DNA from 4 places in the Effusibacillus lacus genome. Region 3 is predicted to be linked to each of the others. Evidence: riboswitches for the same ligand, from Rfam matches in the RefSeq annotation. Region 3 holds a riboswitch; each other region holds the start of a gene.

What was found. Region 3 has a riboswitch for S-adenosylmethionine ahead of EFBL_RS14575 (methylenetetrahydrofolate reductase). Riboswitches for the same ligand answer to the same signal wherever they lie in the genome.
Positions count from the first base shown of each region.
Region 1: it holds a riboswitch for S-adenosylmethionine, as region 3 does, so the genes downstream of both, EFBL_RS01030 (2,3-diketo-5-methylthiopentyl-1-phosphate enolase) here and EFBL_RS14575 (methylenetetrahydrofolate reductase) in region 3, are expected to answer to the same signal.
Region 2: it holds a riboswitch for S-adenosylmethionine, as region 3 does, so the genes downstream of both, EFBL_RS16760 (methionine ABC transporter ATP-binding protein) here and EFBL_RS14575 (methylenetetrahydrofolate reductase) in region 3, are expected to answer to the same signal.
Region 4: it holds a riboswitch for S-adenosylmethionine, as region 3 does, so the genes downstream of both, metH (methionine synthase) here and EFBL_RS14575 (methylenetetrahydrofolate reductase) in region 3, are expected to answer to the same signal.

Region 1 covers NZ_BDUF01000004.1:59,331-67,492, reverse strand. The annotation lists gene EFBL_RS01045 (1,2-dihydroxy-3-keto-5-methylthiopentene dioxygenase) at 473-1,003, opposite strand; gene EFBL_RS01040 (methylthioribulose 1-phosphate dehydratase) at 1,062-1,742, opposite strand; gene EFBL_RS01035 (MtnX-like HAD-IB family phosphatase) at 1,739-2,407, opposite strand; gene EFBL_RS01030 (2,3-diketo-5-methylthiopentyl-1-phosphate enolase) at 2,476-3,702, opposite strand; SAM riboswitch class I at 3,792-3,959, opposite strand; gene EFBL_RS01025 (pyridoxal phosphate-dependent aminotransferase) at 4,061-5,227, opposite strand; gene EFBL_RS01020 (FtsW/RodA/SpoVE family cell cycle protein) at 5,277-6,446, opposite strand; gene EFBL_RS01015 (MFS transporter) at 6,541-7,773, shown strand; gene EFBL_RS01010 (MBL fold metallo-hydrolase) at 7,876-8,162, shown strand, end outside.
Region 2 covers NZ_BDUF01000097.1:35,510-43,671, reverse strand. The annotation lists gene EFBL_RS16780 (ketol-acid reductoisomerase) at 1-412, shown strand, start outside; gene EFBL_RS16775 (2-isopropylmalate synthase) at 435-2,003, shown strand; gene leuB (3-isopropylmalate dehydrogenase) at 1,996-3,078, shown strand; gene EFBL_RS16765 (PilZ domain-containing protein) at 3,222-3,620, shown strand; SAM riboswitch class I at 3,727-3,853, shown strand; gene EFBL_RS16760 (methionine ABC transporter ATP-binding protein) at 3,946-4,959, shown strand; gene EFBL_RS16755 (methionine ABC transporter permease) at 5,003-5,626, shown strand; gene EFBL_RS16750 (MetQ/NlpA family ABC transporter substrate-binding protein) at 5,740-6,573, shown strand; gene crcB (fluoride efflux transporter CrcB) at 6,661-7,008, opposite strand; gene crcB (fluoride efflux transporter CrcB) at 7,005-7,409, opposite strand; gene safA (SafA/ExsA family spore coat assembly protein) at 7,544-8,162, shown strand, end outside.
Region 3 covers NZ_BDUF01000084.1:20,190-28,150, forward strand. The annotation lists gene EFBL_RS14570 (shikimate dehydrogenase) at 21-1,127, shown strand; SAM riboswitch class I at 1,523-1,679, shown strand; gene EFBL_RS14575 (methylenetetrahydrofolate reductase) at 1,788-2,684, shown strand; gene ggt (gamma-glutamyltransferase) at 2,807-4,897, shown strand; gene EFBL_RS14585 (antibiotic biosynthesis monooxygenase family protein) at 5,029-5,358, shown strand; gene EFBL_RS14590 (hypothetical protein) at 5,551-5,739, shown strand; gene EFBL_RS14595 (aminotransferase class I/II-fold pyridoxal phosphate-dependent enzyme) at 6,024-7,196, opposite strand; gene EFBL_RS14600 (Lrp/AsnC family transcriptional regulator) at 7,193-7,687, opposite strand; gene EFBL_RS14605 (universal stress protein) at 7,896-7,961, shown strand, end outside.
Region 4 covers NZ_BDUF01000003.1:76,354-84,515, reverse strand. The annotation lists gene EFBL_RS00595 (enoyl-CoA hydratase/isomerase family protein) at 1-382, shown strand, start outside; gene EFBL_RS00590 (multicopper oxidase domain-containing protein) at 696-1,697, shown strand; gene EFBL_RS00585 (YciI family protein) at 1,748-2,062, opposite strand; SAM riboswitch class I at 2,158-2,261, shown strand; gene metH (methionine synthase) at 2,348-5,797, shown strand; gene EFBL_RS00575 (type II secretion system F family protein) at 5,986-7,212, shown strand; gene EFBL_RS00570 (type II secretion system protein) at 7,278-7,739, shown strand; gene EFBL_RS00565 (prepilin peptidase) at 7,792-8,162, shown strand, end outside.

The sequences.
Region 1 (8,162 bases), on a different contig from region 3:
TGCCCAACAAATATAAGGCTTAAATACCAGAATAACTGCCGTTTCATTGGTTATTTTATCCGCGTACCTTAAATCATGAGTCAGGAGAGGGGGAATATGATGTACGGCGCATTCGGTGGGTTCACGCGTTGGGCAGTTGTCTTTCTTATCATCTTCGTATTGTTCATCTTGCTGGTCCCGTATGGTTATTGCGGTGCGGGAACTGGTGGGGGATACTAATTCAAAGGAGGATTTCGAATGGACGGTTGTTTCGGTGGATTTACCCGATGGGCAGTCGTATTCTTAATTATCTTCGTGCTATTCCTATTACTTGTACCAGGGTATACGACAGTTTGCAGAACAGTTCCAACTTGTTAATGTAATTATCGCTGCCGCTCCAACAAGTGTTTAACTTGTTGCTTGAATTCTGGCTTACCGTGTTTCGGATATGCCCCTCAGCGATGAGGGGCTTTCCGATCACCAACCAACCGCCTCAATACCCCGGCTGGTCGTAAATGGCAGCCCACCCCTCAGTCGAGGTGAAGATCCGGATTGCCTTAACCTTCCGGTCTTCCATCAATGTAAACCAGTGGCGGGTGCCGTTGGGAACGGAGATCAGGTCGCCCGCTTCCAGTTCCACATCGAAGTAAACGCCGTCTTTCGGTCCTTTGATGGCGAAGATGCCGTGGCCGTCCACGATGAAGCGGACTTCGTCCTCGCTGTGGTGGTGCTCTTTCCTGAACATATCAAGCAGCTGTTCCAGGTTGGGAGTCTTGTCGGACAGCACCACGATGTCGGACGTCTTGTATCCCCTCTTTTCAGAGAGAGCGTCAATTTCCGATTTAAACAAGTCAATAATCTGCTGCTTCTGTTCATCGGTTAACGCATACTCTTCTTTCAAGTTTCCTTGCAGTCTGGAAATGTCCCAGCGCTCGTAGATCACTCCCTGTTTTTCCAGGTATTTCGCCACTTCCCCGGCATCACTGATTCTCTCATTGGTTTCATGAAATCGGATCTGTGCCATTTATTGTCTCCTCCTCCAAGGGGTTTCAACTAGTAAGTCATTCTAACGGATTACCGAATTAAACTGCTGCAGCAATAAAAGGCGCCTGCTGCGGAACTAAGCCGCTCCTGGCAATCGACAGCCACATAAATTGATAGTGGAACATAAACTCCAGGGCTTCCACATGGCGTTTCGCTTCAAAGGGTGTTTTGCCCCAAGCATAAATTCCGTGTTTACGGATCAGTACACCCGGTACCCGTGGATCAAGCCGTCGCCCGATTTCGTCCGCCAGTTTGGGAATGTCCGCATAGTTTTCAATGACAGGAATCTCAATTGTTGCGCCTTCTTCCCAGATATCCAGGCCCTTGATCAGTTCCATGTGGGAGAGCGTGACCCTGCCCTCGGCAAAGTAAATCTCTGACAGCAAGTTGTTGTAAACAGTGTGCACATGAAGCACCGAGCCTGCATCCGTCTCCTGATAAATCCGGGAGTGAATGATAGTCTCCGCAGACGGGCGCAGCCTGGTCGGTTCAATCGGCTTGCAATCTTTATCAACCGCCAGAATGTCTTCCAGCTGCAGCTGTTCCTTGTCCTTGCCGCTGGCGGTTACGCCAAAGACCAACGGATCGCTGCTCAGCTTGATGGACAGATTCCCGGCCGTGGCTGGCAGCCAACCTTTTTGCGTAAAGTTGTCGGCAATCTCCTTTAACTCTTTGGCAATGCGAATCCGGTCTTCCTGATAAAAAGTGTACAGGCTCATACGGACACCTCCTCCATAGCGCGACCCGGCACATCCGGTGCCTTGTCGCGGCTTGTGCTCTTTGATTGCTTTTGCAATCGTTCAATGCTTTCCAACACATCATAAAAATCTTGAAACGGCTCATGCGTCAGCCCCTCGGCCCTGCACTTCTCCAGCAACAGAGAGCGGGCAATCACGATGTCGGCCAGTCGTGCCGCTTTCAAATCGGTAATGCTGTCCCCAATGACAACTCTGGTATATTGATCCGCCGGGTAATCCCTAAGAATGGAAGGTTTGCACAACCCGCATCCCCCGTCGCACTGATCATCACAGTCGTGAGGCCACAAAACCTGGATGGTCTCGCCCGAAAAATCGGACCCGTTGCAGTAGATTCTCTCAACTTGTGTATAAGGAGTCAGGATCGGTTCGACAAAAAAGTCGATGCCGCCGCTTGTCACCAGAAACGGAATACCGTTGGCCTTGCAATAGGCAACAAACTCGGCAAACCCGTTCCGGATTTTCACAGTATCTTTGGCATATTGGACAAGTTCTTCTCGCCTGACAGACGGTATTAGGGAAAAGAGCTTTCCGACACCTTCCTGAACCGAAATGCGTTGGGACAGTATGTCATCCTTGATCGCTTCCCAGCCATCCGGTCCGAAACGCTCCATAAGGGAGATGATCATGTCCCGTTCGGTAATCGTCCCGTCAAAGTCACAAAAGATTACGATCGACTTGCTGTCGTTTGCCAAACTCATTTCCCTCCCCATAATTCAAGTGCTTTGGCCAGTTCCGGACTCTTTGCCGCAGCTTCCTGCAGGCCTTCCCCCTTCACAACCGCGTCAATCGCCGCAGCAAACGCTCTGCCTCCGGCTGCGGAACCACCCGGATGCCCGTGAATCCCGCCGCCCGCATTGATCACCTGGTCGTTCCCCAAGTCTTCATAAAGACGGGGTACCAGTCCCGGATGAATGCCTGCCGAAGGCACGGGGAAAACCCTCTTGAGCAAGCCCGATTCCTTCCGCAACTCCGCTGCAATCGCCAGAGTCTCTTCTCTCTCAAGTGCCACCGACCCGTATGCAGACGGATACAGAACCAGGTCCGCGCCTGCCACCCGCATGATTTTTCCAAGAATGATGGGGGCACTGATCCCGTATTGCGGTGACGGATAAATCGCTCCTGCCAGTGCCGGGTGTGCCATGATCGGAATGTTGATTTCCGGGTCTGCTGCCAGTCGGTGCAGCACATCATAACCGTATGCCAGGACGTTGAGCAGCAACGCATTGGCCCCGGCCCGTACCGCACGCTTGGCTTTCTCGACAATCTCTGTTACAGGTCCTGCCAAGTTGGCCGCATAAAGCACTTTTTTGCCCGTTTCTGTCTCCGCCCGCCCGGCTGCCTTGATACAGGCCTCAATTCGCTTCTCAAACGGCGCATACGTATCGTCAAAGAATATCTCATCGTCCTTTACCAGATCCACGCCGCCAAGTGCCTGCTGGTAGAACAGCTCCGCCAGCGTCTCGCTGTCGTATCCGATGCAGGATTTGAAGATGGACATCAACAGCGGCCGGTCATAGACCCCCAGGCTTTGTCTGACCCCGTCGATTCCGAATTTGGGCCCGGGAAAGCGCTTCGTGTAGGAGTCCGGCAAGTCAAGATCCACCAGCTTGATGGCACCGTCCATGGACAGTTTGCCAAAAACAGATGTCAGAAGAGCCGGAATATCCGGCGTAAAGTTCAACGTTGGATATGCAATCTTTAACAGCGCTTTCCCATTGCGTTCCTCATCTCTGCCCAGTTCTTCAACCGCCACCACATGCCCCAGGTGTTTCTTCATCTGTTCCTGGCGCTCGGCAGGCAGATCCGTCCAGGAGCCGACTGTCAGACCTACTGCAATGCCCTGTGCTTTTTTATGAAAATCTCCACTTCCGTGTACGAGATAGGTTGCTACTACGTAATCTTGCTGGTTCAAATCCCCCATGTGTTTACCCCTTTCACCAACACCGCCAAGCAAAATCAAAAACGCCCCTTTTCCGAAGAAAAGAGGCGTATATCAAATCAATCCCTCGCCTCTCATCTCTCAGAATTGCAACATTCTGCAGGAGTTAGCACCATTGATCCGCATGAAGGGAAGATGTTTCTTTCTCGGTGATACGGGTTCCATTGGAACCCCGCACTTTTGCGAATCCGGTTGCCGGGCGTCATCGGGCCAGTCCCTCAGCCTGCTCTGGATAAGAGTCTAACTAATTATGCAATTGGAAAATTTGTAAACTTAGAGAAATAATACGATAGGCAGGAGGAGGTGTCAATAATTTTTTTGACAATTTTTTGAGAGACAACTACAGCCCAATCCGCCCCAGCCGCTCGACCGCTTCCCGCAGCCGGTCCTCCGGTGCCAATAACCCGACTCGCACATAGCCCTCGCCGCTTTTTCCAAAGCCGATCCCGGGCGCCATCACCACATGGGCCTTGTCCAGCACATAGTCGGCAAACTCCACCGATCCCATACCATTGGGGATCGGAACCCAGGTGAAGAAAGAGCCTTTCGGAGCGGGGCAATCCCATCCCAAATCCCGCAAGCCGTCTACGAGCACATCCCTTCGGCTTTCATAAACGGCCACCAATTCCCGCACGCAGTCCTGCGAGGAGCGCAGTGCCGTAATGGAAGCCCGTTGAATGGCCGCAAACAGACTTACGTAAAAATGGTCCTGGACCAGATTGATCAAAGAGATTACATCACGGTTCCCCAGTGCAAAGCCGACCCGCCAACCGGCCATGTTGTAAGTCTTTGACATGGTGTAAAACTCAACGCCCACCTCTTTCGCTCCCGGGATCTGCAAGAATGAAACCGGCTTCTCACCGTCAAAACCGATTGCGCCATACGCAAAATCATGGGCGACCACAATCCCGTGCCGTGCGGCAAAGTCCACCGTGTCCCGGAAAAATTGCTCATTCGCAGTCGCAGCCGTTGGGTTGTTCGGGTAATTCAGGAACATCAGCTTCGCGCGCCGCAGCACATTTTCCGGAATGATTGAGTAGTCCGGCAAAAAGCGGTTCTCCCGCAGAAGCGGCATCATCACCATCTCCCCGCCGCTCATGGCCACTCCCGACCAATAATCAGGATAGCCGGGATCCGGTACCAGGCACACATCCCCTTTGTTGAGCAAGCACTGGCTGATCTCCACCAGTCCGACTTTTCCCCCGAAAAGAATGGCGACTTCGGAAGCGGGATCAAGATCCACATCAAACTCCCTCTTGTACCAGTCGGCAATCGCCTCCTTCAATTCCGGCAGCCCGGAAAAAGGAGAATACCGGTGGGTCACAGGGTCAAGCACCGCTTCCCGCATGGACTCCACAATGTGAGAGGGGGTCGGCAGGTCGGGATTTCCCTGCCCCAAATTGATCACGTCATACCCTTCTGCTATATACGCATTGGCTTTTCGAACCAGCGCCGAGAAAAATTGCTCGGGCAGCCGCCGGAGCCGATCTGCCGGTTGCACAATCATCTGTCACTGCCACCTTTCCGCGAACAAAAAATCTGCACAAAACATAAAGTTAAAACCTCAACTTTCGCCTTCGGATCGCAATCGATTGGACAATTCCCATGATAATGAAGTTGGTCAGCAGCGACGTGCCTCCGTAAGAAACAAAGGGAAGCGTGATCCCTGCGGCAGGCATCACCGCCAGATTCATTCCGATGTTCTCAAATATCTGAAACCCGAACATCCCGATGGCACCCGCAATAAAATAGGTTCCGAACGGGTCGGAGGTAGTGGTCGCTATCTTTACCATTCTCTGCAGCATAATGAAAAACAGAATGATCAAAATCGAGGTTCCGATGAATCCAAAGTCTTCCCCGATCGCCGAAAAGATCATGTCCGTTTGCTGCTCGGGGACAAATGCCCCTTGTGTCTGGGACCCCTGCAGCAGCCCTTTGCCGGGCAGCCCACCGTTCCCGATGGCAATAATCGCCTGTTGGACCTGATATCCCCAGTCCTTGGCCAGGGCCGGGTCAATCACCACAACAAACCGGGCTTTCTGGTAAGGCTTTAACGGAAGCATTTCAACAAACTTCAAATAGTATTGGGGAAACGCATAAATAGCGACAAAGTACAACGTGACTAACAAACCGGCCAAACTGCCGAATATCAACAATGGCTTGCGATTCAGCACCACAAACATAATCGCGCAGAACAACCCAACCATCACAAGTCCTTGCCCAAGGTCTGGCTCAAGCATGATCAGGAACAAAGGCCCCCCCCAGATGGCGGCTACACGTATGAAGTGATGCAGCGTAAACTCTTCTTCTTTTTCCTTGATCTTGGCCAAATAGGCCGCCATCCCCATGATGGCAAACAGTTTTCCCAACTCGGACGGCTGCAGTTGAAAGCCCGGCAGCGGAATCCAGCTTCTTTGCCCGTTGATCTCGGGCATGAACAAGACGACAACCAGCAGCACCATGGTTATACCATAGCCGATCGTAAGGATTCTTGTATTGGTGAAGGTCCGGTAATCGGTCAATACCAAGCCGAAAAAAACGGAGAAGCCCAGCATCTGCCAAATAATCTGTTTTTGGTAGTAGGTCTCGAGGCCGGCGCGCGTAACGGTTGAAGAATAAACCCCCAGAAAACTGATGATTGATATGGCAATCAAAACAAGAAGCAGTACAAGGTCAAAATCCTTTGCATGCCGCTTCAGCCAGTCGAAACTGACCAACCTTTCCACCCGCTTTCTCTATGGTACGGGATAATTATATCCGATTCGGCATGATTTTTGGGGGAAATCTGCTAGAATAGTAGGCACAGGACGGTGGAATTTTATGAGACTTTCAACGCCCGGCTGGTCTGCCGGTCTTTGGTGCCTCCAGATTAGCGCGTTTTTGACAAACTTTGGTTTTTTTATGCTGATCCCGCTTTTGGCGGTTCATTTTACCCAAGACCTCGGACTGTCCCTCGCGGTATCAGGGATCCTGTACGCCGTAAGGCTGTTTGCCCAGCAGGGTCTGATGTTGTTGGGAGGAATCATTGCCGACCGGATGGGCTACAAAGAAACGATTCTTGTTGGTTCAGTCGTTCGCTCTGTCGGATTCGCGATGTTCGGGTTTGTGGAATCCCTGCCCGCACTGGTGATCGCAGGTTTGCTTGCGGGACTGGGAGGTGCCCTGTTCTCCCCGGCCTGGCAAGCCGCCACCACCGAGCTCTCCACACCGGAAAATCGGGATCAGGTCTTTGCCTGGCGCAATATCCTGGGGAACGCCGGCATGACCCTTGGCCCCCTGGCTGGAGCCTGGCTTTCCGCTTACGACATCTTCAGCTGGATTTGTTATATCTCCGCTGCGATCTTCATATTCTTTGGCTTCCTGGTGTGGGTCCTGCTTCCGGCAATCGCCGTTGTGCAGCGGGATCATCCGAACGTGCTGGCCGACATTAAACACATCGCGGAAAACCACACTTTTGTCTGGCTGAACCTGTTAATCATGGGCTTTTACATGCTGTACCAATTGTTGTACATCGTGATCCCCGTGCTTGCCCAACAACAGATTGGGCAAGACATCGCAGGGTATCTTTTTGCCGCCATGTCCGTCCTGGTCATCTGTTTTCAACAACCCGTCGTCCGTCTGGCGGAACGGTATCACATCCAGCCACTTCCGTTTATGGCCATTGGAATGTTGATTCTTGGTCTTTCCTTTGTGCCGGCCATATTCAGTTTGACGCTGATTACCGTGGTTTTGCCCGTAGCGGGAATCGCTTTCTCTTCCATGTTCATCACGCCTACATCCCAATCCTGGATTGCCGAAATTGCGGAGAAAGAGCTTCTGGCATCCTACTTTGGCTTTTCCTCACTGACTGTTGCCGTTGGCGGAACAATTGGCAGCACGGGAGGCGGATGGATCGTGGATCAGGCATTTGCGACCGGCCACACCCAGATGCCTTTTGTAGTATTTTCTCTGATTGGCATCGGATCGGCGGCCGGCATCTGGATCCTGCACAGAACGGAAGGAGCATTTAAAGTGCAGGAAAACAAAAGGGGTTCCGGACTTCACGTCGAATAATTCTTTGTTGGTTGTACTGCCATTTTTTGTTTGAACCGGGCATGTATTTCTGAAATCTTACACATATATACCGTAGAATACTCTACAAAAGGAGATGATGAAATGGGTAATGTCGAACCAATTTTGCATCCGCTTGGCCACGGTATCACGATCATTGATTTAATGGAACTAGGTGTACAGGGTCGAACCGGCTGTTATGTAGTGAATGCAGAGAAGATTGCAATCGTCGAGACAGGTTCTTCTTATGGTGCCCCCCACATACTCTCCGGCCTTAAACGGTTGGGCATTCGTCCCGAACAGGTGGAATACATTATCGTTACGCACATTCACCTGGATCATTCCGGTGGCGTTGGCTACATTCTTCCCCATTTCCCCAATGCAACAGTTGT
Region 2 (8,162 bases), on a different contig from region 3:
AGAACAGGCAGTGCTTTGCGGGGGTGCAACCGCTTTGGTGAAAGCCGGTTTCGAAACACTCGTGGAAGCGGGCTACAGTCCGGAAATCGCTTATTTCGAATGCTTGCACGAGTTAAAGTTGATCGTAGATCTCATGTATGAGGGCGGTTTGTCAAGAATGCGCTACTCCATCTCTGACACGGCGGAGTTTGGCGACTACATGACGGGACCCAGAATAGTCACCGAGGAAACGAAAAAAGAAATGCGTAAAGTTCTGGAAGAAATCCAGCGCGGTGAATTTGCGAAGAAGTGGATTCTTGAAAACCAGGCGGGGCGTCCTTCCTACAATGCGATCAAGCAGCAGGAAGCGGAGCATCCGATTGAGCAAGTGGGCGCCAGATTGCGCGAAATGATGTCTTGGATCAAAAAATAAAATTCGTTTGGGAGGGAGTTACATGCGCAAGATTGATGTGTTTGACACCACTTTGCGAGATGGGGAGCAGTCCCCGGGTGTAAGCTTGACGCAAGAGGAAAAATTGGAGATTGCCCGGCAGCTTGCTCGACTTGGTGTCGACATCATTGAGGCTGGATTTGCGGCTTCCTCCAAGGGAGATTTTGAAGCGGTCAAGCGGATTGCCAACGAGGTTCGCGGAGTCAGTATTTGTTCTTTGTCCCGTTCCGTCCAAAGCGACATTGAACAGGCATGGGAAGCGCTGAAGGGGGCGGAACATCCCCGGATTCACGTCTTCCTGGCAACGTCGCCGATCCATATGCAGTACAAATTGAGGATGACGCCGGAACAGGTGCTGGAACAAACGGATGCGGCCGTCCGTTTGGCGCGCAAGTTTGTTTCGGATGTGGAGTTTTCGGCGGAGGACGCAGGGCGTTCCGAACCGGATTTCCTGGTAAAGGTGGCTGAAGTTGCTGCCAAGGCGGGAGCCACTGTATTTAACGTTCCGGATACGGTAGGCTATTTGACTCCTGCCGAGTATGCCAATTTGTTCCGCTATATTCGTGAAAACGCAAAAGGAATCGAGAATCTGAAACTGTCCGCCCATTGTCATGACGACCTTGGCCTGGCAGCCGCCAACACTTTGGCGGCAATCGAGGCGGGCATTGACCAGGTTGAGGGCACCATCAACGGGATTGGGGAGCGGGCAGGCAATGTGGCGCTGGAGGAAGTAGCTTTGGCGCTTGAAACCCGCAGAAACATCTATCAGGCTACATTTGGATTTGATCTGTCACAAATCGCCCGCACCAGCCGTTTGGTTTCCAAGCTGACCGGTATGGTGGTACAGCCCAACAAGGCGATTGTAGGCGCCAATGCGTTTGCGCACGAGTCGGGCATTCACCAGGACGGCATGCTCAAGGAGAAGTCCACTTACGAAATCATCCGGCCGGAAACGGTCGGCATGGCGGATACCAAGCTGGTGTTGGGGAAACATTCGGGACGCCACGCTTTCAAGGATCATATCACTTCTCTTGGCTACGAACTGGACGGAGAAGCGCTGAATGTCGTGTTCAGGAAATTCAAGGAGCTTTGTGACAAGAAAAAATATGTTACAGACGAAGATATCCTCTCTCTGCTTCTGGAGTATGAAGTTGACTCCTCAAAGGTCGCTTACCGTCTGGAATATATGCAGGTGTCATGTGGAACCCAGGGAATTCCGACCGCAACCATAGGGTTGGTGGACGATGAACAGGGATTGCTGCAGGAGGCGGCAGTCGGAAACGGAGCGTTTGACGCAATCTCCAATGCGATTGACCGGATTACCGGCGAGCAGGTGGAACTGCTCCATTACCAAATCGATTCTGTAACCGGCGGGCATGACGCTTTGGCAGAAGTTCGGATACAGCTTCGCCAAGGAGAGATTGTTGCAAACGGCAGGGCTGTTTCTACCGACACACTCGAAGCAGGTGCCCGAGCCTATATCGACGCAATCAATCGAATCATTATGAAGCGGATGGATACTTTTGGTCGTGAGTACCGGCGCTTGAAGGAGCAGGTGAACTTGCATGCCTAAAAAAATCGCGCTGCTTCCGGGGGACGGGATCGGACCCGAGATCATGGCGGAAGCGGTTAAAGTCCTGGAAGCTGTCGGCAAAGAGTTTTCCAGGGAGTTTACTTTTCAATCCCTGCCCATCGGGGGAACAGCGATTGATGAGTTTGGAGACCCCCTGCCGCCTCAAACCCTGCAAGGTTTGAAAGAATCTGACGCAGTGCTGCTGGCTGCCGTAGGCGGTCCAAAGTGGGATCAGAATCCGGGGAATCTGCGTCCTGAGGCCGGTTTGCTGAGAATGCGCAAAGAGTTAGGGGTCTTTGCAAACCTGCGGCCCGTGAAGGCATATGAACCGCTGCTGCACGCTTCCACCTTGAAGGAGGAAGTTCTGGCAGAAGTGGACCTGCTGATTGTTCGTGAGTTGACAGGCGGCATCTATTTTGGAGACAAGTCGAGGAAGCCGCACGTCAGCGGGGAACAGGCAACTGATACTCTGGTTTATACAACAGAAGAAATTGAACGGATTGTACGAATGGCATTTGTTATTGCCAGAAACAGAAAAAAGCTTCTGCATTCGGTCGATAAAGCCAACGTGTTGGAATCATCCCGGCTCTGGCGGGAAACGGTGAACCAGGTTGCCAAAGATTACCCGGATGTACAGTGTGAGCATATCCTGGTGGACAATTGTGCCATGCAGTTGATCCGCAATCCGCGCCAGTTTGACGTATTGGTTACCGAGAACATGTTTGGAGACATCTTGTCGGATGAAGCGGCCATGCTGACAGGATCGATCGGCATGCTGCCCTCTGCCAGCCTTGGGGCACAAGTCGGTCTGTATGAACCGATTCACGGTTCAGCACCGGACATTGCAGGGAAGGGGATCGCCAATCCCTTGGGAATCATTCTGTCAGCGGCAATGATGCTCCGCCATTCCTTCGGGTGGGAACAGGAAGCTGCCATAATTGAACAGTCGGTTCAAGAGGTTCTCGCAAAGGGTGCTCGGACTGCTGATCTGGCCGGTCCCCAAGACACCAAAGTATCAACATCTGAGATGGGAGACCTGATCGTACAGGCGATTGGCTGCAGAATTCCGTCCTGATCTTGGGCGTTGCCTACGGGCAACGCTTTTTCTCTACCAAAATGGGGTCATTAAAATAGGACTTGAGTAACTGGAGACCGGAAGAAAATTTTGATAACTTAAAACTGTCTCCTTTAATCTCAAAGTAAAGGCTGGAAATCAGCATGCAGCGGAGGGAGCATTACAGGATTCCACTGAACGCCTTTTGTTCGCTTCAACTAAGAAAGCTTGGCAACCGGTATATGCCTATCGGAAAACAGTTTGAAGTCGTATTGAGAAACATCTCCGGAGGAGGACTCTGTTTTGTTTCGGAACGTGACATTCCTGTCAGTGAAGAATTGATCTGGAAATTTGATGTGAACTTACCTGAACAACAGTTACAGGTTTATGGCCAACTGGTATGGAAAAAATCGACATCCGATCAATTCCAATATGGTGTCAAGTTCGTCTTTTTCACTGACAGGGAGCAACGGGAACTGATGTCGAAACTCTACCAGCTTCAAATTCGAAGCCGGAACCAAAAGAACATGAACTCCGATGAAAAACCTAATTGCCGGACATGACCTGCTTTTAATGCAGGATTTTTTATTGACTAACTGACATGAAATAGGTATACTGAGATTTGTCTTTTTAGTATAAAATATTCATAATTCATATAAACGGTAATTCTTCTTATCCAGAGAGGCGGAGGGACAGGCCCAATGAAGCCCGGCAACCGGTTCGTCTGAAGCAATCGCTTTAGACGGGCGGCATGGTGCCAATTCCTTCAGGTATCCGAATACCTGACAGATGAGAAGGGACATTCGAAATGAAAGCCCTTTTTCAGTCTGTAGAAAAAGGGTTTTTTCTATGACGGCAAACTTCAGAGCGGAAATGGGGGTGTTACGTATGATCCAATTACAGGATTTGCATAAACACTATATCGTCGGAAAATCGGAGGTACCCGCGCTGAGCGGCATTCACCTGTCGATTGGGAAAGGAGAAATATTCGGGGTCATCGGTCATTCCGGTGCCGGTAAAAGTACGCTGATCCGCTGCATGAATCTGTTGGAACAACCTACTTCCGGGCGGGTGATTGTGGATGGAGTTGACCTTACATCGCTTACTGCCAGGGAACTGCAGGAGAAACGCCGGAGAATCGGAATGATCTTCCAACATTTCAATTTGCTGTCTTCCGCCACGGTGGGTGAAAACATTGCGTTCCCTCTGCAATTGGCCAGACGTCCAAAAGCGGATATTGAGCGCAAGGTAGCGGAACTGTTAAAGCTTGTAGGATTGGAGCAGCATCGGGACAAGTATCCAGCCCAACTGTCAGGCGGTCAGAAGCAGCGGGTGGGCATTGCCAGGGCACTGGCCAATGATCCTGCCGTGCTGCTTTGCGATGAAGCTACGTCAGCGCTGGATCCGCAAACTACCAATTCGATTCTGGCCTTGCTGCGGGACATAAATCGCCAGTTGGGCATCACAATCGTGCTGATCACGCATGAAATGCATGTGATCCGTTCTATTTGCGACCGGGTGGCTGTCATTGACGGGGGACAAATAGTCGAGACCGGACCTGTGGCAGATGTGTTCTTAAGGCCTCAGCACCCCACCACAAAGGAATTTGTGGAGCAAGTGGCCGATTCGATGGAATTGCAGGAAACGGTGGCCCACGAGAAAGCGGTTGGAGACCGGACGATTGTTCGGATCACGTTCCTTGGGGAACAAACTTATCAACCGGTCTTGTTCGAAACCATGATGGAAACCGGGGCTTCTTTCAATATCCTGCAGGGCACCATTTCCCGCATGAAAGACACACCTTACGGACAGCTGGTGGTTGAACTGGACGGCAAGAAAGAGCAGATTGTGAACACGGTGACTGCGCTTCGGAACCGTGGACTCGAAGTGGAGGTGATCTGAATTGGAAATCAGCTTTGTGAACCTCGAATGGGCGGAAATTGGAATGGCGACGATAGACACGCTCATTATGCTGGGCCTGTCCGCATTGTTTACCGTTATCATCGGTCTTCCGGTGGGAGTGTTGTTGTTCCTGACTTCCAAAGGACAGTTATTGGAAAACCGGCTGTTCTACGCAACCGCTTCCTTTGTGGTCAATATCCTGCGGTCCGTACCGTTTATCATTCTGATGATTCTGTTGATTCCTTTTACCAAGCTGATTGTCGGGACATCCCTCGGGATCCAGGGTTCGATTCCACCGCTTGTGATTGGCGCGGCCCCATTTTTCGCAAGGCTTGTGGAAACTTCTTTGCGGGAAGTGGACAAGGGAGTCATCGAAGCAGCCCAATCGATGGGGGCAACCCACTGGCAAATCATTTCAAGGGTTCTGCTGCCTGAATCCCGTCCCGGACTGATCGCCGGCATTACAATTACGACTGTGGCATTGGTGTCATATACCGCAATGTCAGGCGTTATCGGCGGGGGCGGTTTGGGGGATCTGGCCATACGGTATGGCTATCAGCGCTTTCAAACAGATGTCATGTTGGTAACGGTCGCCATACTGATCGTCCTGGTGCAAATTCTGCAGTCCATCGGCGATTGGCTGGTTCTCCGTTTCAGCCGGAAATAATTCCAGACGGTATATATGATGTACTCGCGGGTGTCCCCGATTTTGGGAATGTTCGCGGGGATTCATATAAACAAAAATGAAAGCATCAAACACGGAAAGGGGAATTTTAAACTATGAAAAAATGGCTTGTACCACTACTCTCCCTTACACTTGCGTTCTCGCTGTCCGCATGCGGCAAGAAAGAAAACGCAGAGACTCCGGCACCGGCTGCTGGCGGCGATAAGAAGGAAGTAACCCTGAAAGTCGGGGCAACCGCAGTTCCGCACGCAGAAATCCTGAAGTTTGTTGCACCCAAGCTGAAAGAGCAAGGGGTTACCCTCGAAGTGAAAGAGTTCAATGACTATGTTCAGCCGAACATACAGGTATTTGAAAAGCAATTGGATGCAAACTTCTTCCAGCACGTTCCGTACCTCGAACAAGAGAATAAGGATCGCAAAATGAACCTGGTCAAGGTAACCGGGGTTCATATTGAACCGTTTGGCATCTACTCCCAGAAGATCAAGAAACTTGAGGAGTTGAAAGATGGCGCGACAGTTGCAATTCCCAACGATCCGACAAACGGTGGACGCGCGCTTGCCTTGCTTGCAAAAAACAATCTGATCAAACTGAAAGATGGCGTAGGTATCAAAGGAACTGTGAAAGACATCGTGGAAAACAAGAAAAACCTGAAGATTAAAGAAGTGGAGGCCGCGATGCTCCCGCGTGTACTCGGTGAAGTCGATCTGGCATTGATCAACACAAACTTTGCCCTGCAAGCCAAGCTGGTTCCGACCAAAGACGCTCTGGCAATTGAAGACAAGGAATCGCCGTACGTGAACATCCTGGTTGCACGTCCTGACAACAAAGATTCGGAAGCGATCCAGAAATTGGCCAAAGCGTTGAACACACCGGAAGTGAAGAAGTTCATTGAAGACAAGTATCAAGGTGCGGTTGTACCTGCATTCTAATTGCAGAAACATATTCTGATCTAGAAAAAGGGATCGGTGGAAACCGGTCCTTTTTTCGTCTTGACGAACTGCTGACCGGTGTCTTGTTCAACCTGCCAGGGTCCCTGCCCAACAGGCAGCAATACTGGTCAACAAGGTCAACAAAATATACCACAAGGTTTGTATCCGGTCCTGTTTAAGCCACATGGATACCGCTTCATAACTGAAAGAGGAAAAAGTCGTGAAGGCGCCCAGAACACCAATGGCCAAGAATTCCCATTGGAGATGGCTCAATCGGGTGACGGAAAGCCAGCCAAGCAAGAACGATCCAAAGAAGTTTACCGCAAAGGTGCCGACCGGCCAACGCAAGGGAAACAGTTTGACAAGCCGTTGGCCGATCTGCCAGCGGGCAACAGCCCCAAGCGCTCCTCCTGCCGCAACCAATATCCAAGTCATGCAGCATCACCTGTCTTTGTCCGAAATTTTGCTTGAAATGTTCGTATGGCTCTAATTCCCCAATAACAAGCTGCCAGACTGACTGCCAAGCTGGCAAAGCAGTAGGAGAGCGCAAGCAGGACTTGCCCCGCCCGGACCATCTGAATCAATTCCAGAGAAAAGGTGGAGAAAGTGGTGAAACCGCCGAGCAGGCCTGTGCCGAGGCCTAACCGGAGGTGATGGTCCGTTAGTCTTTCTCCGGTTGCTTGGAAGAGTAGACCTATCAAAAAACAGCCGATGACATTCGCGAGAAAAGTCGGCCAAGGAAACAATGGGACGTTGTCTATAGGAAATACCAGCGCAAGGACGTAACGGGCAAGCGATCCGACAGCGCCGCCGGCCGCGACAGCGATAAAATTCATTGAGATCACCCGGAGTCATTTTTATTCATTATAGCTCAGAATTTGGTTGAGTGCCTATTTTTGCCTTATTCATGGCAAATGTCCTTAGGGCGCATATACTGCAAGTGACATTCAACCAGAGGAGGACGAATGGATTGAAGGTACACAATGTCCAGAAGGGTGACACTCTTTGGAAAATTGCGAAAATGTACGGCGTTCCGTTGGCACAAGTGATTGCCGCCAATCCGCAAATTGCCGATCCTGACAAGATCGATGTGGGAATGAAAGTCAACGTGCCTGTTGCGACTGAAGGGATAGTTACAAGCGATATTCCAACGCCGGAGGGAATGAATGTGGAGAAATATGTGGTGCAAAGCGGAGATACGTTATGGAAGATTGCCAAGAAAACAGGGCATTCCTTGGCAAGCATTATTGCCGCCAACCCCCAAATTGCAAATCCGGACATGATTATGCCCGGGCAAGTGATCAATATTCCGGTTCACGGCATGGACAGCGTTCTAATGGGACCGGGCATGCACACCAAAGAAATGATGACGATGCCAAAAGCCAAAATGACCGAAGTCAAGCCGATCGTGACAGCCCCCATACCCCAACCGGCACCTGCACCGATTCCGGTCGAGGGCCCCGATTACCACTATCATTTGATGATGCTGGAGTACCATCCGCAATATTTCATGCAACCGCCTGTCAAGGTGGAAATCAAACAACCACCCAAACCCAAAATGAAACCCATGGAAAAGCCGGTCATGACCA
Region 3 (7,961 bases):
GACACCCGGGAGATGACTGTATGGACACATTTGGATTTCTTGTGCATCCGGAAGACACTGCGGATGTTGCCAAAAAGTTTCCTTCGTTGCAAAATTGGTCTCCTGCCGTTCTGGAACGATTGATGAGGTTTGGCCCGCCGATTTTTTGCGGACACTCGGCAGGTATCCGGTCGGACCACAATGAAGTGGAGGGGGTTTTCGTCGCGACCACGTTGACAGCCAGACAGATGTTGGAATTGCCGCTGCAGACGGTTCTGCGCAAGATCATCCGGGCAGGCCGCCGGGCGGAACGGGCAGGTGCGAAAATCCTCGGGCTTGGTGCCTTTACATCGGTGGTGGGAGACGCTGGGATTACCATTGCCAAGAATTTGCGGATTCCCGTTACTACCGGCAACAGCCTGACGGTGGCAACTGCCATCCAGGCCACGCGGCAAGCGGCAGTACTGATGGATATTGAACCGTCGAGAGCCCATTTGGCGGTCATTGGCGCAACCGGATCGATTGGCGCCATCTGCGCGAGGATGCTGGCCCCACATGTGGGGAAACTGACACTGGTTGCCAGGGATGAAGCCAAGTTGGAGCAGTTGGCCTCTTACATCATGAGCGAATCGGGCAAAACGGTGAATGTCTCGACAGATCCACGCCATACCGTACGAAAAGCGGAGCTGGTCGTGACCGTTACAGGCAGCGCCGATACGGTCCTGTATCCGGAGGATCTGCGCCCGGGTTCCGTCGTGTGTGATGTGGCCCGCCCCCGCGACGTGGCCAAGACAGTGGCGTTGCAGCGGCCGGACGTCTTGGTGATTGAAGGCGGCCTGGTAGAGGTGCCGGGAGAGTATGAGTCGAAGTTCCGGTTCGGGCTGCCCAAGGGGGTTGTTTTTGCCTGTATGGCAGAAACGATGATCCTCGCTCTCGAGAAACGATATGAATGCTTTACCCTTGGCCGCAACATTCGTGTGGAGCAGGTGCGGCAAATCGATGAACTGGCAAGAAAACACGGATTCAAACTGGCCGGGTTCCGTTCATTTGGCAAGCAACTGACGCCCGAAATGATTCGCGAGATCCGTAAAGTTTCGGCCCCCACCGGTTCGAAGAAGGGAAAGGCCGTCAAAGCCAAGCGCTCTTAACTCTTTAAAAAAAATAAAATTGGTTTGACATAGTGTATGAAAGAAAGTATATTTATGGAACGGGAGTTTTGCATGGGGTGATTATCAGCCCCTGCAAGCTGTAGGGATTGTACGGAAGGATTGCAATGAGGGATCTGTTGGGGCGAACCTTACACCGCTTGTCGTGGCCAAAGACGGAGTTTGGCCGGGGTACGTCAGGCAACAGGCAGGACGGCAGATGTGGCCGTCACACCCGATGGCGCAGGTGGGGCCGTCGGGACTCTTCTTAAAAAAGCACCCATTTGCCGGGAAGCAGATGGGTGCTTTTTTTCCACTCAAAATTATATTGACATACCACCCCGGTATCCATTACTCTTTCGATAGAGTATTTGTTTCTGACAATTTCAAAAGAACCGCTCTTATCCAGAGTTCGGCTGAGGGACTGGCCCGATGAAGCCGCGGCAACCGGCCTGAGCGACCCGGATTCGATTTACCGCCACGAGAAGCGGAAACTGTCCGGAGTACAGGCACGGTGCCAATTCCGACACAGGGATGGCCTGTGAAAGATGAGAGAGGGTTGGCTGCGTATATAGCGAACCTCTTTCTCACAGAGAAAGAGGTTTTCGTATTTTGCCAGACCCCGGGAGGAGAGGTTCCCAATACCTTCAGAGGAGTGGAACTATGTATCAGATTCACGGATTGAGAGAGAAGCTGAGTCTTGGAAAAAGCGTTGTGACCGTGGAGTTGGAGCCGCCGAAAGGGGCGGATCCGATGCCGACCATGCTGACGGCGAAGCATTTGCGGGGGTATGTCGATGCGGTGAACATCGCCGATTCCCCGATGGCAACGCTGCGGATGAGTCCGATTGCGCTCTCCCACATCGTACAGCAAGACCTGGGATTGGAAGCCATCTTCCATCTGACCTGCCGTGACCGCAATATCCTGGGGCTGCAGTCGGAACTGCTGGGGGCAGCCGCACTTGGTGTCCGCAACATCCTGACCCTCACGGGCGATCAGCCCAGCCGGGGCGATCATCCGGAAGCACGGGGTGTATTTGAAGTGGATGCCATCGGACTTGTGAAGATTGCAAAGCGTTTGAACGAAGGTTCCGACCTGGCGGGCAAAGCATTGAATGCCCCAACTGACTTCTTTATCGGCGGTGCGGCCAATCCTGGAGCGGACGATCAGGAAGTGGAGTTCTCCAAACTCCGGGCAAAGGTGGAAGCCGGCGTCAGATTCGTACAGACCCAGCCCGTGTTCGATGTGGAAACGGCCCTGCGGTACCAGGAACGGGTGGTAAAAGAGGGCCTTCCTGTCTACGTACTCTACGGTATTTTGCCGCTCAAAAGCGCCAAGCAAGCCCGCTTCCTGAATGAGAAAGTTCCCGGTATTACAATCCGCCGGGAAATCATTGATCGGGTTGAGGCGGGTGGCCGTGAAGCAGGCGTTGAAATCGCGCAGGAGCTGTACTATGCTCTGAAGCCCCATGTGGCGGGGGTTCACCTGTATCCCCTCAACAACCTGCAAACGGTTTATGATGTGCTGGAAATCAAAGTAGAGCCTTCCATCGCGCTGTGAACCGGTAACATGTAGAAGTCTATCAGGTAACGTCTACTTTTGTCGAATCTATTGAATAGTCTTTCAATTTGGCGGTACGATAGTTTTGTACTGCCTTTTTCTATTCTACCAGGGGGGATTCTATGAGAGTTAGAGCTTTGGCTTTGGCATCCGCAGTGATGCTGGCAAGCGCTTCTCCGGCACTCGCCAGGGTGCCCGGGGTGGACGACAAGATGCTGGGGGCCACCCAGGGTATGGTGGCTGTCTCCCATCCGTTGGCTGCTCAAGCGGGAAAGGAGATTCTGGCAAAAGGCGGCAACGCGGTGGACGCGGCTGCGGCGATCCAACTGTCACTGAATGTGGTCGAACCGATGATGTCGGGAATCGGCGGCGGCGGGTTCATGATGATTTATCTCAAGGACCAGAACAAGATCACCATCCTGGACAGCCGGGAAATGGCGCCGAAAAACGTCGACCCCAAACTGTTTCTCGACAAGGACGGCAAGCCCGTTCCCTGGTTTGAACGCCATACCGGCGGCAAAGCGGTGGGCGTACCCGGAACCCTGAAAGGAGTGGAAACGGCTCTTGCAAAGTATGGCACCATGAAATTGGCGGATGTGATCGACCCGGCCATTGCCTACGCGGAGAATGGGGTTCCCGTTAACTGGGCAACCGCCATGTACATTAAGGATGACGTCAAAAAGCTGCAGCAATACGGCACTGCAGGCCAGGTATTCGTGCCAAACGGTACGCCGTTGCAGGAAGGCGATCTGCTGGTACAGCCCGACTTGGCCAAAACCCTGAAGCTGATCAAGGAGAAGGGATCGGATGTGCTTTACAACGGGGAGGTCGGCGAAGCGCTGGTGGCCGAGGTGCAAAAGCGCGGCGGCACCATGACGATGGAAGACCTCCGAAACTACACCGTGAAGGAAAGAGAACCGGTTCGGGGCACATACAGGGGCTATGAGATTGCCTCCATGTCGCCGCCCAGCTCGGGTGGTTTGACGATCCTGCAGATCCTGAAACTGATGGAAGGATACGATGTGCAGAAAATGGGCCTCAACTCTGCCGATTACCTGCACCGTTTGATTGAAGCCATGCATCTGGCCTATGCGGACCGCGCCCAGTACATGGCGGATGAAGACTTCTATCCGGTTCCGAAGAAAGGTCTGATTGATGAGAACTACATCAAGGAAAGACGGAAACTGATCAATCCGAACCAGGCATCCAACGCTGTCAAGGCAGGCGATCCCTGGAAGTATGAAGGCAAGGCTCCGGGTGCCTCACAGGCGGATTTGGAAGAGAAGCCCGTGGGGCAGACGACCCATTTTTCCGTGATGGACAAATGGGGCAACATGGTGGCCTATACCACCACGATTGAAGCGGTGTTCGGATCGGGGATCATGGTTCCTGGTTACGGATTCATGCTCAACAATGAAATGACCGATTTTGACGCAACACCGGGTGGAGTCAACCAGGTGGAACCGGGCAAGCGTCCGCGAAGCAGTATGTCTCCGACCATGATCCTGAAGGACGGCAAGCCATTCATGGCAGTAGGTTCACCGGGCGGTCCCACCATAATCACTTCGGTGGCACAAACGATACTAAATGTCATTGACCACAAGCTGCCGATCCAGGAAGCCATTCTGGCGCCCCGCATCTATTCCAGCACTTATCCAAATGTGCGGTGGGAAGCGGGCATTGAGCAAGATGTCATTCTGCAGCTGATGGCCAAAGGGCATGTGTTTGATGAGAAGCCAGAGAATATTGGGAACGTGCAGGCAGTGATTTTCGATTATGAGAATGGCATCATCTATGGCGGTGCCGATGACACCCGGGAAGGAACGGTGCTGGGAGTAGATCGGGTAAGTTTCAGGATGCTGCAGCCGCAATCGGCTCCTCAGAGGGAGAAAGGACCGTTCAACCTGCAGGTGAACGGTGCCCAGTATCCCTATTACGCCGACCAGAAGGTGTTGAAAGAAGGAACCAGCTATATACTGGCCGATAAGTTGATGTTGGGTCTTGGTGCGGCCAATCAAGAGGAGTTCAAACCCTACATCGTGGAAATGGACGGCAAGTCTTACCTGCCGGTGCGTAAAGTGGCTGAGATGCTGGGTTACAAGGTATCGTGGTCCCATGCCGATTCCACAGTTCTTCTGGAAAAGGCAAGACCGGCTGCCAGCACCGAAATGCAGGACTATTACAAGGACGACAAGTATCAGATAACGAAATAAAGAGAATATTTGGAACGAATAAGGCTGTCCCAAAGCCCAGCTAAAAACTACTGGCGGGGACAGTCTTTTAGTTTATAAAATGACGATTAGAACCGGAATGATCTGTTTGTAGTCAGACGGGAGGGGATTCCATGAGCAAAATTTCCAAAACACCGCAACCACCGTATTATGCGGTTATCTTTACGTCTGAGCGGACGGAAGGCGACAAGGGATACGGACAAATGGCTGACAAGATGGTAGAGTTGGCGTTTCAACAACCTGGTTTTTGGGGGGTGGAAAGTGTTCGTGACAATACCGGACTCGAAATCACTGTCTCTTATTGGGAGTCCTTAGAGGCAATCAAGAATTGGAAAGAGAACGCATTACATAAAGTGGTGCAGGATAAGGGAAAGACGGTATGGTACAAACGATTTGCCTTAAGAGTTTCCAAGGTTGAAAGAGATAATTTTTTTGAAATGTAAGGAGTTGCCCGCAAACGAAAATAGAGGCTATCCTAAAACCGGAAACACACCCCCGGTTCTTGGATAGCCATCTTATATAAGATAGCGGCACTGGGTGCCGTTATACCTCTGAATCAGCCCGTTTCGGGTGAAATAGTGGCACTGGGTGCCGTTATTCCTTCGTGCCAGTCCGTTTCGGATGAGATAACGGCAATGGATGCCGTTATTCCTTTGTGCCAGCCCGTTTCGGGTGAAATAGTGGCACTGGGTGCCGTTATTCCTTCGTGCCAGTCCGTTTCGGGTGAGATAACGGCAATGGATGCCGTTATTCCTTCGTACCAGCCCGTTTCGGATGGTATAACGGCACCGGGTGCCGTTATACCTTTGGACGGGCTCAATTAACGGCACTGGATGCCGTTATACCCCTGGAGTGGCTCAATTAACGGCACTGGGTGCCGTTATACCTTTGGACGGGCTCAATTAACGGCACTGGGTGCCGTTATACCCCTGGAGGGGTTTAATTAACGGCACCGGGTGCCGTTATACCTTTGGACGGGCTCAATTAGCGGCACCGGATTCCGTTATACCTTTGGACGGGCTCAATTAACGGCACTGGGTGCCGTTATACCCCTGGAGGGGTTTAATTAACGGCACCCAGTGCCGTTATACCTTTGAACAACCCCGTTTCATTTGATCCCTCCCAGGCTTCTCACAAAATTCCCAATCCGTTCAATCGCCTTCTGAATCTGCTCGATGGAAGTCGCATAGGAGCAGCGGACAAACCCTTCTCCGCCCTGGCCGAATACGTTGCCGGGAACTACCGCGACCCGGCTGTGGTGAAGCAATCGCTCGGCAAATTCTTCCGAACTCAAGCCGGTCGAACGAATATCGGGGAATGCGTAGAATGCGCCTTTTGGTTCGTGACAGGCCAGACCTATCTCACGAAATCCCTTTACGATCATACGGCGGCGCTGGTTGTAACGGTCTATCATTTTGTCCTTCTCCGCATGACCGTGGCGAAGAGCTTCCAACGCTGCCTTCTGACCCATGATCGGAGCGCAGAGAATGGTATATTGATGGATCTTCAGCATCAGGTTCAGGATTTCCGGGGGAGCGGCCGCATAGCCGATTCGCCATCCGGTCATCGCAAATGCTTTGGACATCCCGCTGATCAGCACGGTTCTTTCCTTCATTCCCGGCAGCGAGGCAATACTTGCGTGATGACCGTCATAGGTCAGCTCCGCATAGATCTCATCTGAAATCACAAACAGGTCGTGCTCCAGCACCACATCGGCTATCGCTTGGAGATCTGCTTTCGACATGACGGCGCCTGTCGGGTTGCTCGGGTAGCACAGGATCAGGACCTTGGAGCGCGGGGTGATTCGTTTCCGCAGGTTCTCCGGGGTTAATCGGAACTCGTCTTCCGCAAAAGTGGGAACTCCAACGGGCACTCCACCCGCGAGAGTGGTACAAGGATTGTAGGAAACATAAGCCGGTTCCGGGATCAACACTTCGTCCCCCGGACACAACAACGTCCGCATGGCAAGGTCAATCGCCTCGCTGCCGCCCACCGTGACCACAAGTTCTTCCGGGTCATAGGCAAGCTGGAAACTGCAAAGATAGTCGGCAATTGCTTCTCTCAATTCTGGAAGTCCTTTGTTGGACGTGTAGGTAGTGTACCCCCGTTCCAGCGAGTAAAAGCAGGCTTCCCGGACATGCCAGGGCGTTACAAAGTCAGGTTCCCCGACACCCAGGGAGATGACATCCTCCATCTGATTGGCCAGGTCAAAAAAACGGCGAATGCCGGAAGGAGGAATGTCCCTGACGACGGGAGACAGACGGTCATAGAGGGACTTCACGGGGTGATCACCAGCCGCTGGTCGTCTTCGTGATCATCAAAGATGACACCGTTTGACTTGTAGGTTTTCAACAAGAAATGGGTGGTGGTGGAGTTCACGTGCTCAATTGTGGACAGTTTTTCTGCCACGAAGTTGGCCACCTCTTTCAAATGCATGCCCTCGATGACGACCTGCAGGTCATAAGCGCCTGACATCAGTGACACCGACTTGACTTCCGGGAATCGGTAGATCCTTTCCGCAATGGCGTCAAAACCGACTTCCCGCTGGGGCGTTACCTTTACGTCAATGACAGCGGTCACTTTATGCGTGTCCACTTTATCCCAGTTAATGACCGTGGAGTACCGCAAAATGATTTTGTCCTGTTCCATTTCCTTGATCCACCGGGTGACTTCAGCCGGATCCACTCCCAGCATGGAAGCGATATCTTCATGCGACAACCGGGAATTTTCCTCCAGCAGGTTCAGAATCTGCAGTTTCAGACTTGAGTCCATGTTCATCCCTCTCCGTTATGGTGTTCTTTGGCTTTTTACTAGTATTGCAGATTTTCTCCCGAGAGGAAAGACTTTGAATTGACAATTTTCTGCCACATTCCTCTTCCGGTTCAGGGAGTTTCCGACAGTGGTTCAGGGAATCCCCCGATAGGTAATAAATGGTTGTGAGAGGTAAAGTAGAAGCAGAACCATTTGGGAGGGGATCTTCATGTACAAAAAGATTCTGTTGCCGTATGACGGGTCTGATCATTCAAAGAAAGCGGTCGATGCAGCC
Region 4 (8,162 bases), on a different contig from region 3:
TATCAAGATTGGCCTGATCCCCGACGCGGGTAGCCATTTCTTCCTGCCGAGGATCGTGGGACTGAGCAGGGCAATGGAACTTGCCATGCTGGGAGATACCCTTACATCCGAAGAAGCTCTGCGGTTAGGCCTTGTTAACAAAGTGGTGCCGGATGAAGAATTTGAACAGGCGGCCCAAGCCTATGCTTTTCGATTGGCTCAATCCCCAACCCAGGCGCTGGGATTGATCAAGAAGAACATGTACATGAGTTTTGAGAGCGATCTGGCAACCGTACTGGAGGCGGAAGTCAGAGGCCAATCGATTTGCGGCAGATCCAGAGACCATCAGGAAGGCGTTACCGCTTTCTTTGAGAAACGGAGACCGAATTTTACAGGAAAATAGAATTATAATCTGCTTTATGGCATGCTTTAACGGCATGCCTTTTCTTTTGCCGGAATAAACACAAAACCGGATTGATTCTCGGATTTCAACATGCGGACAATAATTGATCTAACTGTTTGAAACAAATTTTTCATAAACTTAATCCAATTATTCATGTGGAATGACATATTTTTGAAGAGTATTAATTGTGTGATAAAAGTCACACTTGGGCTTCCGGTGCGGGAATACAAAAGAGATAGAAAGTGGTTTCCTGACTCCTGGATTAGTGGGGCCGGCGCTTCGAACCATTCAAATGGAGGGAATCGAAATGAAAATGAAAGCGCTTGCATTGTTGATTTTAACAGGAGCACTTTTGGCCGGTTGTTCAGCTCAAACAGGTGACACGAACGTTGCTCAAAGCAATCAGAACTCGAAACCTGCACCAACAAATATGAATTTGCACGAAGGGATTAACCAACCCCCAGTTCCGGTTATTGTAAAGCGTACCGGTGATCATGAAGTCTATGTGGAGATGACTTCCCAGATTACGGACCTTGAGATTGCTCCCGGGGTAAAGTACAAAGCCTGGACCTTTAACGGAACGGCTCCCGGACCGGTCATCAAAGTAAAAGAAGGGGACACCATCAAATTCAAAATGAAAAATCTGGACCCGAAAGTCCCCCACAGTATGGACTTTCATGCGGTACACGCATCTCCGAGCAAAGACTTTGCCGATATCCATCCGAATGAAGAAGGCGTATTCACTTATCCGGCTATGACACCGGGCGTATTTATGTACCATTGCGGAACCAAGCCCGTATTGCTGCATATTGCCAACGGCATGTACGGTACGATTATCGTTGAGCCAAAAGACGGATATCCCACCGACAAAGAAATCAATCGGGAATTCATCATTACCCAGTCTGAATTCTACAAAGAAAACGACCTGAATGACATGACGAATGGAGTTCCATCATACGTTCTCTTCAACGGAAAGCATCCGGATCTCAGCAAGCCGTTCTATGCCAAAGTGGGAGACAAGGTTCGAATCTACTTCAACAACGTGGGTCCGAACGAAGTCAGCAGTTTCCACGTGGTAGGAACCACTTTTGACACCGTATATGTGGACGGCAATCCGAAGAACGTGCTGAACGGCCTGCAAGCTTATACTGTACCTGCATCTGGCGGTCTGGTTGTTGAGTTCAGGGTGTTGAAGGAAGGAACTTATCCGATCGTAACCCACCAGTTTAACCATGTTCAAAAAGGTGCGCTGGCCAAACTGATTGTCACCGCAGACGGCAACCCGCCGCAAACCGCTGACAAGTCCAGTCATTAAATGAAAGATTTACACCTCTCCCGCAAGGGGGAGGTTTTTTGCTGATTTGACTATTCTGCCATTCCCATATGCCGGTTCTCTTTGCAGGAGAGTTCAAGTACACGCAGTTCGTAGCTTTCAGCTCCCGATTGTACAAACGGATCCGCTTCGGCGATTCGTTTTGCTTCTTCATAGGAGGCGGCCTTAATGATGATCATACCGCCTTTGGAATCGGCAAAAGGTCCGCAGAGCACCAATTGATCTTTTTCCTCCAGGGCCTGTAAGTGTTTCACATGTGCGCGAATCAGATTCTCTGTCAGACTTTGGCCCGGGTTCTTGGTAAGCAAAATTACATAGCGGATGAACTGATTGTCCGGGGTATTCATTCGGTCCAGCCCCTTTCCGGTTTTTTCCTCTTATCCACTATCTTGACATGTGCCCCGGTTTCATGCAAACTAAATTAAAATCCAAAATAGCAAGACTTCTATCCAGAGTGGCGGAGGGAACTGGCCCGATGATACCACAGCAACCGGTGCGCGGCACACGGTGCTAATTCCAGCAGATTGACATTCTGGAAGATAGGAGGAGCGGACACCGAAGTTTGGCCCTCTCTGACAGGAGAGGGTTTTTAGTTTGCAGGGGGCGACCCTCATTAGGTAAGGGGGAGAAGCATGACGGCACGCGGACAATTGTTGCGCGAACAAATGAAGAAGAAGATTCTGATCCTTGACGGTGCGATGGGGACGATGATCCAGCAGGCGGGACTTACGGCTGACGATTTTGGCGGGGAAGAATACGAAGGCTGCAATGAATACCTGAATCTGACACGTCCCGATGTGATTCAAGGAATTCACGAGCAGTACCTGGCAGCGGGGGCCGACATCATTGAAACCAACACCTTCGGTTCCACCCGGCTGGTGCTGGCTGAATACAACCTGCAGGACAAGGCTGACGAGATCAACCTGGCGGCTGCCCGTTTGGCGGTGGAAGCGGCCCGCAAATACTCGACGCCGGAATGGCCCCGCTTTGTTGCGGGGGCTATGGGCCCCACCACCAAGACGTTGTCTGTGACCGGCGGAACCACCTTTGAAGAGTTGATGGAAAACTATTACCGGCAAGCCAAAGTGTTGATTCAGGGCGGGGTGGACATGCTGCTGCTGGAAACGGCCCAGGATACTCTCAATGTCAAAGCGGGCAGTCTTGGAATCAGGAAAGCGTTTGAGGAGCTGGGCGAGGAACTTCCGCTGATGTTATCAGGAACCATCGAACCAATGGGAACCACGCTGGCAGGCCAGAATATCGAGTCGTTCTACATCTCGCTGGAACATTTGAAGCCGATCACCGTGGGACTTAACTGTGCAACGGGACCGGAGTTTATGCGGGACCATCTGCGAACTCTGTCCGAATTGGCCCAGTGTGGGGTCAGCTGCTATCCGAACGCAGGATTGCCTGATGAGAACGGACATTACCACGAATCTCCGCAAGCATTGGCGAAAAAAATGGCCGGGTTCGCAGAACTGGGCTGGCTGAACATTGCGGGGGGCTGTTGTGGCACGACACCCGAACATATCCGCGCCCTGGCGGAAGCATTGAAAGATTACAAGCCCAGACAGGAAGCCGGAGGACACCTGCCGGCCGTTTCCGGTATTGAGACAGTGTATCTGGAAGCGGACAACCGTCCTTTGATGGTCGGAGAGAGGACGAACGTTATCGGTTCCAAGAAGTTCCGAACACTGATTGCGGAGGGCTTGTATGAAGACGCGTCGGAAATTGCCCGCGCCCAGGTGAAGAAAGGGGCGCACATCATCGATATCTGTCTGGCCGATCCGGACCGGGACGAGTATGGCGACATGGAGAATTTTCTAAACTATGTCGTCAAGAAGGTGAAAGTGCCGTTGATGATTGACTCCACCGATGTGCGGGTGATGGAGCTTGGCTTGAAACATTCGCAAGGGAAAGCCATTCTCAACTCCATTAACCTTGAGGACGGAGAGAAGCGGTTTGAGGAAGTGGCCCCTCTGATTACCCGCTACGGGGCGGCGGTAGTAGTAGGAACCATCGATGAGACCGGAATGGCGGTTACCCGGGAACGCAAGCTGGAAGTGGCCAAGCGATCCTATGATCTGCTGGTAAACAAGTATGGCGTTAATCCGCAGGACATTATCTTCGATCCGCTGGTATTCCCGGTAGGCACAGGGGATGAGCAGTATATCGGGTCGGCGTTGGAGACGGTGGAAGGAATCCGTTTGATCAAGGAATCGATGCCGGAGTGCGGCAGTATTCTTGGAATCTCCAACGTGTCCTTTGGTCTTCCGCCTGCGGGCCGGGAAGTGCTCAATGCGGTGTTCCTGTATCACTGCACCAAAGCCGGGCTGGATTATGCAATCGTAAACACGGAGAAATTGGAGCGCTACGCGTCCATTCCGGAAGAAGAACGGCGGTTGGCAGAAGAACTGCTGTTCCGTACGAATGAACAGACACTCGCCGAATTTACCGCTTTTTATCGGGAAAAGAAAGTGGCCAAAGTGAAGGAAGTCTCCAGCCTGTCCCTTGAGGAGAGGTTGGCCAATTATGTGGTGGAAGGCAGCAAGGACGGCCTGATTGACGACCTGAACGAAGCATTGAAGAAATACGCTCCCCTTGACATTATTAACGGTCCGCTGATGAAAGGCATGGAAGAAGTCGGACGGCTGTTTAACGACAACGAATTGATTGTGGCGGAAGTGCTGCAAAGCGCGGAAGTAATGAAGGCGGCCGTGGCACATCTTGAACCGTTCATGGAGCGGACAGAAACGGCTGTCAAAGGCAAGATCCTGCTTGCCACCGTAAAAGGCGACGTTCATGACATCGGGAAGAACCTGGTGGAAATCATCCTATCCAACAACGGCTACCAGGTGGTCAATCTGGGCATCAAGGTTCCGCCTGAACAGTTGATTGCCGCATACCGGGAAGAGAAGCCGGATGCGATCGGACTGTCCGGACTCCTGGTAAAATCGGCCCAACAGATGGTGACCACTGCACAGGACTTGCGGGAGGCGGGGATTGAGGTTCCCATCCTGGTCGGTGGAGCAGCCTTGACCCGTAAATTTACCCATACGCGAATTGCTCCGGAGTATAATGGACTGGTGTTGTACGCAAAAGATGCCATGGATGGGCTGGATCTGGCCAACCGGTTAAGCGACGAGCAGCAGCGCAAAGCGTTGGTTCAGGAACTGAGGGACATCCAGAATTCTTATGTGATGGAATCGGGCAAAGGAGCCGGAGGATCGAACGAATCGACGCAGGTTGCGGACAGACGCTCCGATGTCGACCGCAATGCCCCGGTTTTCGTTCCACCCGATCTGGAGCGTCATATATTGCGGGACTACCCGGTTTCTCACCTGCAGCCCTACCTCAACCTGCGAATGCTGCTTGGCAAACACTTGGGAGTAAAGGGCAATGTGGAGAAGCTGCTGGAAGAGAAGGATCCAAAGACCACCGAACTGATGGACGTCATCAATCACCTGCTGAAAGAAGCGAAGGAAACGGGGCTGATCCGGGCACATGGCATGTACCGTTTCTTCCCGGCGCAATCAAGCGGCAATGACATCCTGATATACGATCCAAAGAATCCCGCCAAAATTCTTGAAAGGTTTACGTTCCCAAGGCAGCTGCAGGATCCGTATCTGTGCCTGGCCGATTTTTTGAAACCGGTGGAAAGCGGCGTCATGGATTATGTCGGATTTCTGGTGGTAACGGCGGGCGGAGGTGTGCGTGAACGGGCCAATGAATGGAAAGACAAAGGGGATTACCTGCGGTCTCATGCCATCCAGGCCCTCGCTCTGGAGTTGGCGGAAGCCTTCGCCGAGCGGATTCATCATATCATGCGGGATGTGTGGGGATTCCCCGATCCTGCTGACATGACGATGCAGGAGCGTTTCGGGGCCCGCTACCAGGGGATTCGGGTGTCCTTCGGGTATCCCGCCTGTCCAAATCTGGACGACCAGGCTCAATTGTTTCGCTTGATGCAGCCGGAGGATATCGGGGTGCATCTGACGGAAGGGTTCATGATGGATCCGGAGGCGTCCGTTTCGGCGATGGTGTTTGCCCATCCGGAAGCAAGGTATTTTAATGTGGAATAGTCGGTAAAATGATTCAAAACCTGAATTCGACACAGCTTGACAAAATCTTTACACAAAACTGTCAACTTGATGTCGAATTCAGGTTTAATTTGTATTTCAATCTTAGTTTTGTCTGATTATAATAATCTTGTAGGAAAAAGTATCTTGGAAAAACGATCTATGCTTTCCAAAAGGGGACAGGTATTTTTGTGGCTCAATTTCGGTATCAAGCAGTCAATCGGCTTGGGCAGAGTCTGAAGGGACAAATTGAAGCTGTCGACCTGAATGCGGCCGTGGAAGAACTGCGGAAGCAGGGGCTTTATCCGATGAAGGTCAAGGCCGGTTCCGGTGGAGGACTCCTGACGAAGGAGATCGAACTGGGGTTCCTGGCGGGACGAAAGGTAAAACTGCAGGACTTCGTACCTTTCTGCCGGCAGTTTGCCACATTGATCCGTGCAGGGGTTTCCGTGACGCGATCCCTTGAGATTCTGGCTTCCCAGACGGATCACCGGGGGCTCAAGAAAGCTTTGGTGGAAGTGCACAAGGAAGTTCGGCAGGGAGTGTCGCTGCAGGAAGCATTCGCCAATCACAAGGCGGTGTTCCCCGAGATGTTTGTCAACATGGTGGGGGCCGGCGAATATTCAGGGCAGCTGGAAACGATGCTGGAGCGGATGGCGGTCTACTTTGAACGGCAACGGGCCACCCAGCAGAAACTGGTTTCCGCTTTGACATATCCGATACTGGTGTTTTTCATTGCGATTGGGGTCAGTATCTTCCTGTTGACTACCGTCGTTCCTTCTTTTGCCAAAACTTTTGCCGAGCAGGGGGTGGAACTGCCGCTGCCGACGAGAATCACGCTGGGGATCAGCCAATTTTTGACCGATCAATGGTACATAGCCCTGGGGGGAGCGGCAGTTCTGGCAGTGGCTGTCACCGGCACCCTTCGCACCAAGCGGGGACGCTTGCTGTGGGACAAGCTCCGGCTTCGGATTCCGGTGTTTGGAAAACTGTATCAGAAGGGCTTAATGGCCCGCTTTACCCGCACTTTCTCAACGCTGGAAGCAAGTGCCGTCCCGATTCTCGACCAACTGGAACTGCTCAGGAAGGTCATCGGCAACAGTCTGTTTGATCGGGTGATAACAGAAGCCCAGCAAAAACTGCGCAAAGGGGAACGTCTTTCCGACGTGTTGGACAAGCACCTCGCCCTCTTTCCGCCGATGGTGACCCATATGGTGGCGATCGGGGAAGAAACCGGGACCCAGGAGCATCTGCTGGCGAATCTGGCCGATTTTTACGAAACGGAAGTGAACGAGATGTCCTCACGGCTCAGTTCGATCCTGGAGCCGATGATGATTGTGTTCCTGGCGGTGATCGTGGGGTTGATCATTATTTCCGTTTATCTGCCGATGTTCAAAATGATGAATTTTACTCAGTAATTTCCGCACGGCAGCATCCTGCCAGCGGATTACATACTTAGCAATGTGGAGAAGGGGAGAGCAACATGGTGGATCCAAAAGTGCAAGTGGGGATGGAAAAAATCAAGGAAGAACAGGAAAAGAAGGAAAAGCGCCGAAAGCGACAGGCTGGGGTCACGCTCATTGAATTGCTGGTCGTCGTAACAATTCTTGCGATTGTATCTGGGATCGGTTTCACATTGGTGGGAAACCAGATTGATCGTTCCAGGGATAGCGCAGACCTTGCAAACGTTCGATCAATAGCAGATGCTGTGCAGAGATATCTACTTGACAATCCAAATGGTACAGGGCTTCCAGCCGATGGGGCAAGTGCAAACATAACTAGTTCACATGTCTTGGTAACTGGCGGTTACTTAGGTCAGGCTCCAGCCAACCCTTATGGTGCAACTACACAATATTCAATTGAAAGATCAGGAAAAAATATTATTGTTCGTGACGTCGATAATAGCCCAGACGACGATATCACTCTTAATAACGTATTGCCCTAATAGCACAATGCCCCTTTCATAGGGGCCATTTCTTTAAGGAAGTACACTTAAAATGAATCAATTGAATTGGCTTTTAATTCTCTATGCTGTCTTATTTGGTCTGTTAGTAGGTTCATTCCTTAACGTCGTGTCCATCCGATTTCCCAAAGGGGAATCCATTGTGGTTCCCCCTTCCAGGTGCCCCCACTGCGGTACCCGTTTGGGGATTCTCGACCTTGTCCCCGTCTTTAGCTGGCTTTTTCTTAGGGGACGATGCAGAGCCTGCAAGGGGACCATCCACTGGCAATACCCTGTTGTAGAAGCGATTACCGCTTTGCTGTGGGGAGTGGTGGCATGGAGATTCGGGTGGTCTTGGGAAACAGTCTTGGGTCTTGCTTTTGTCAGCTTCCTGATTCCCTTGGCTGTTATTGACATTAAGGAGCT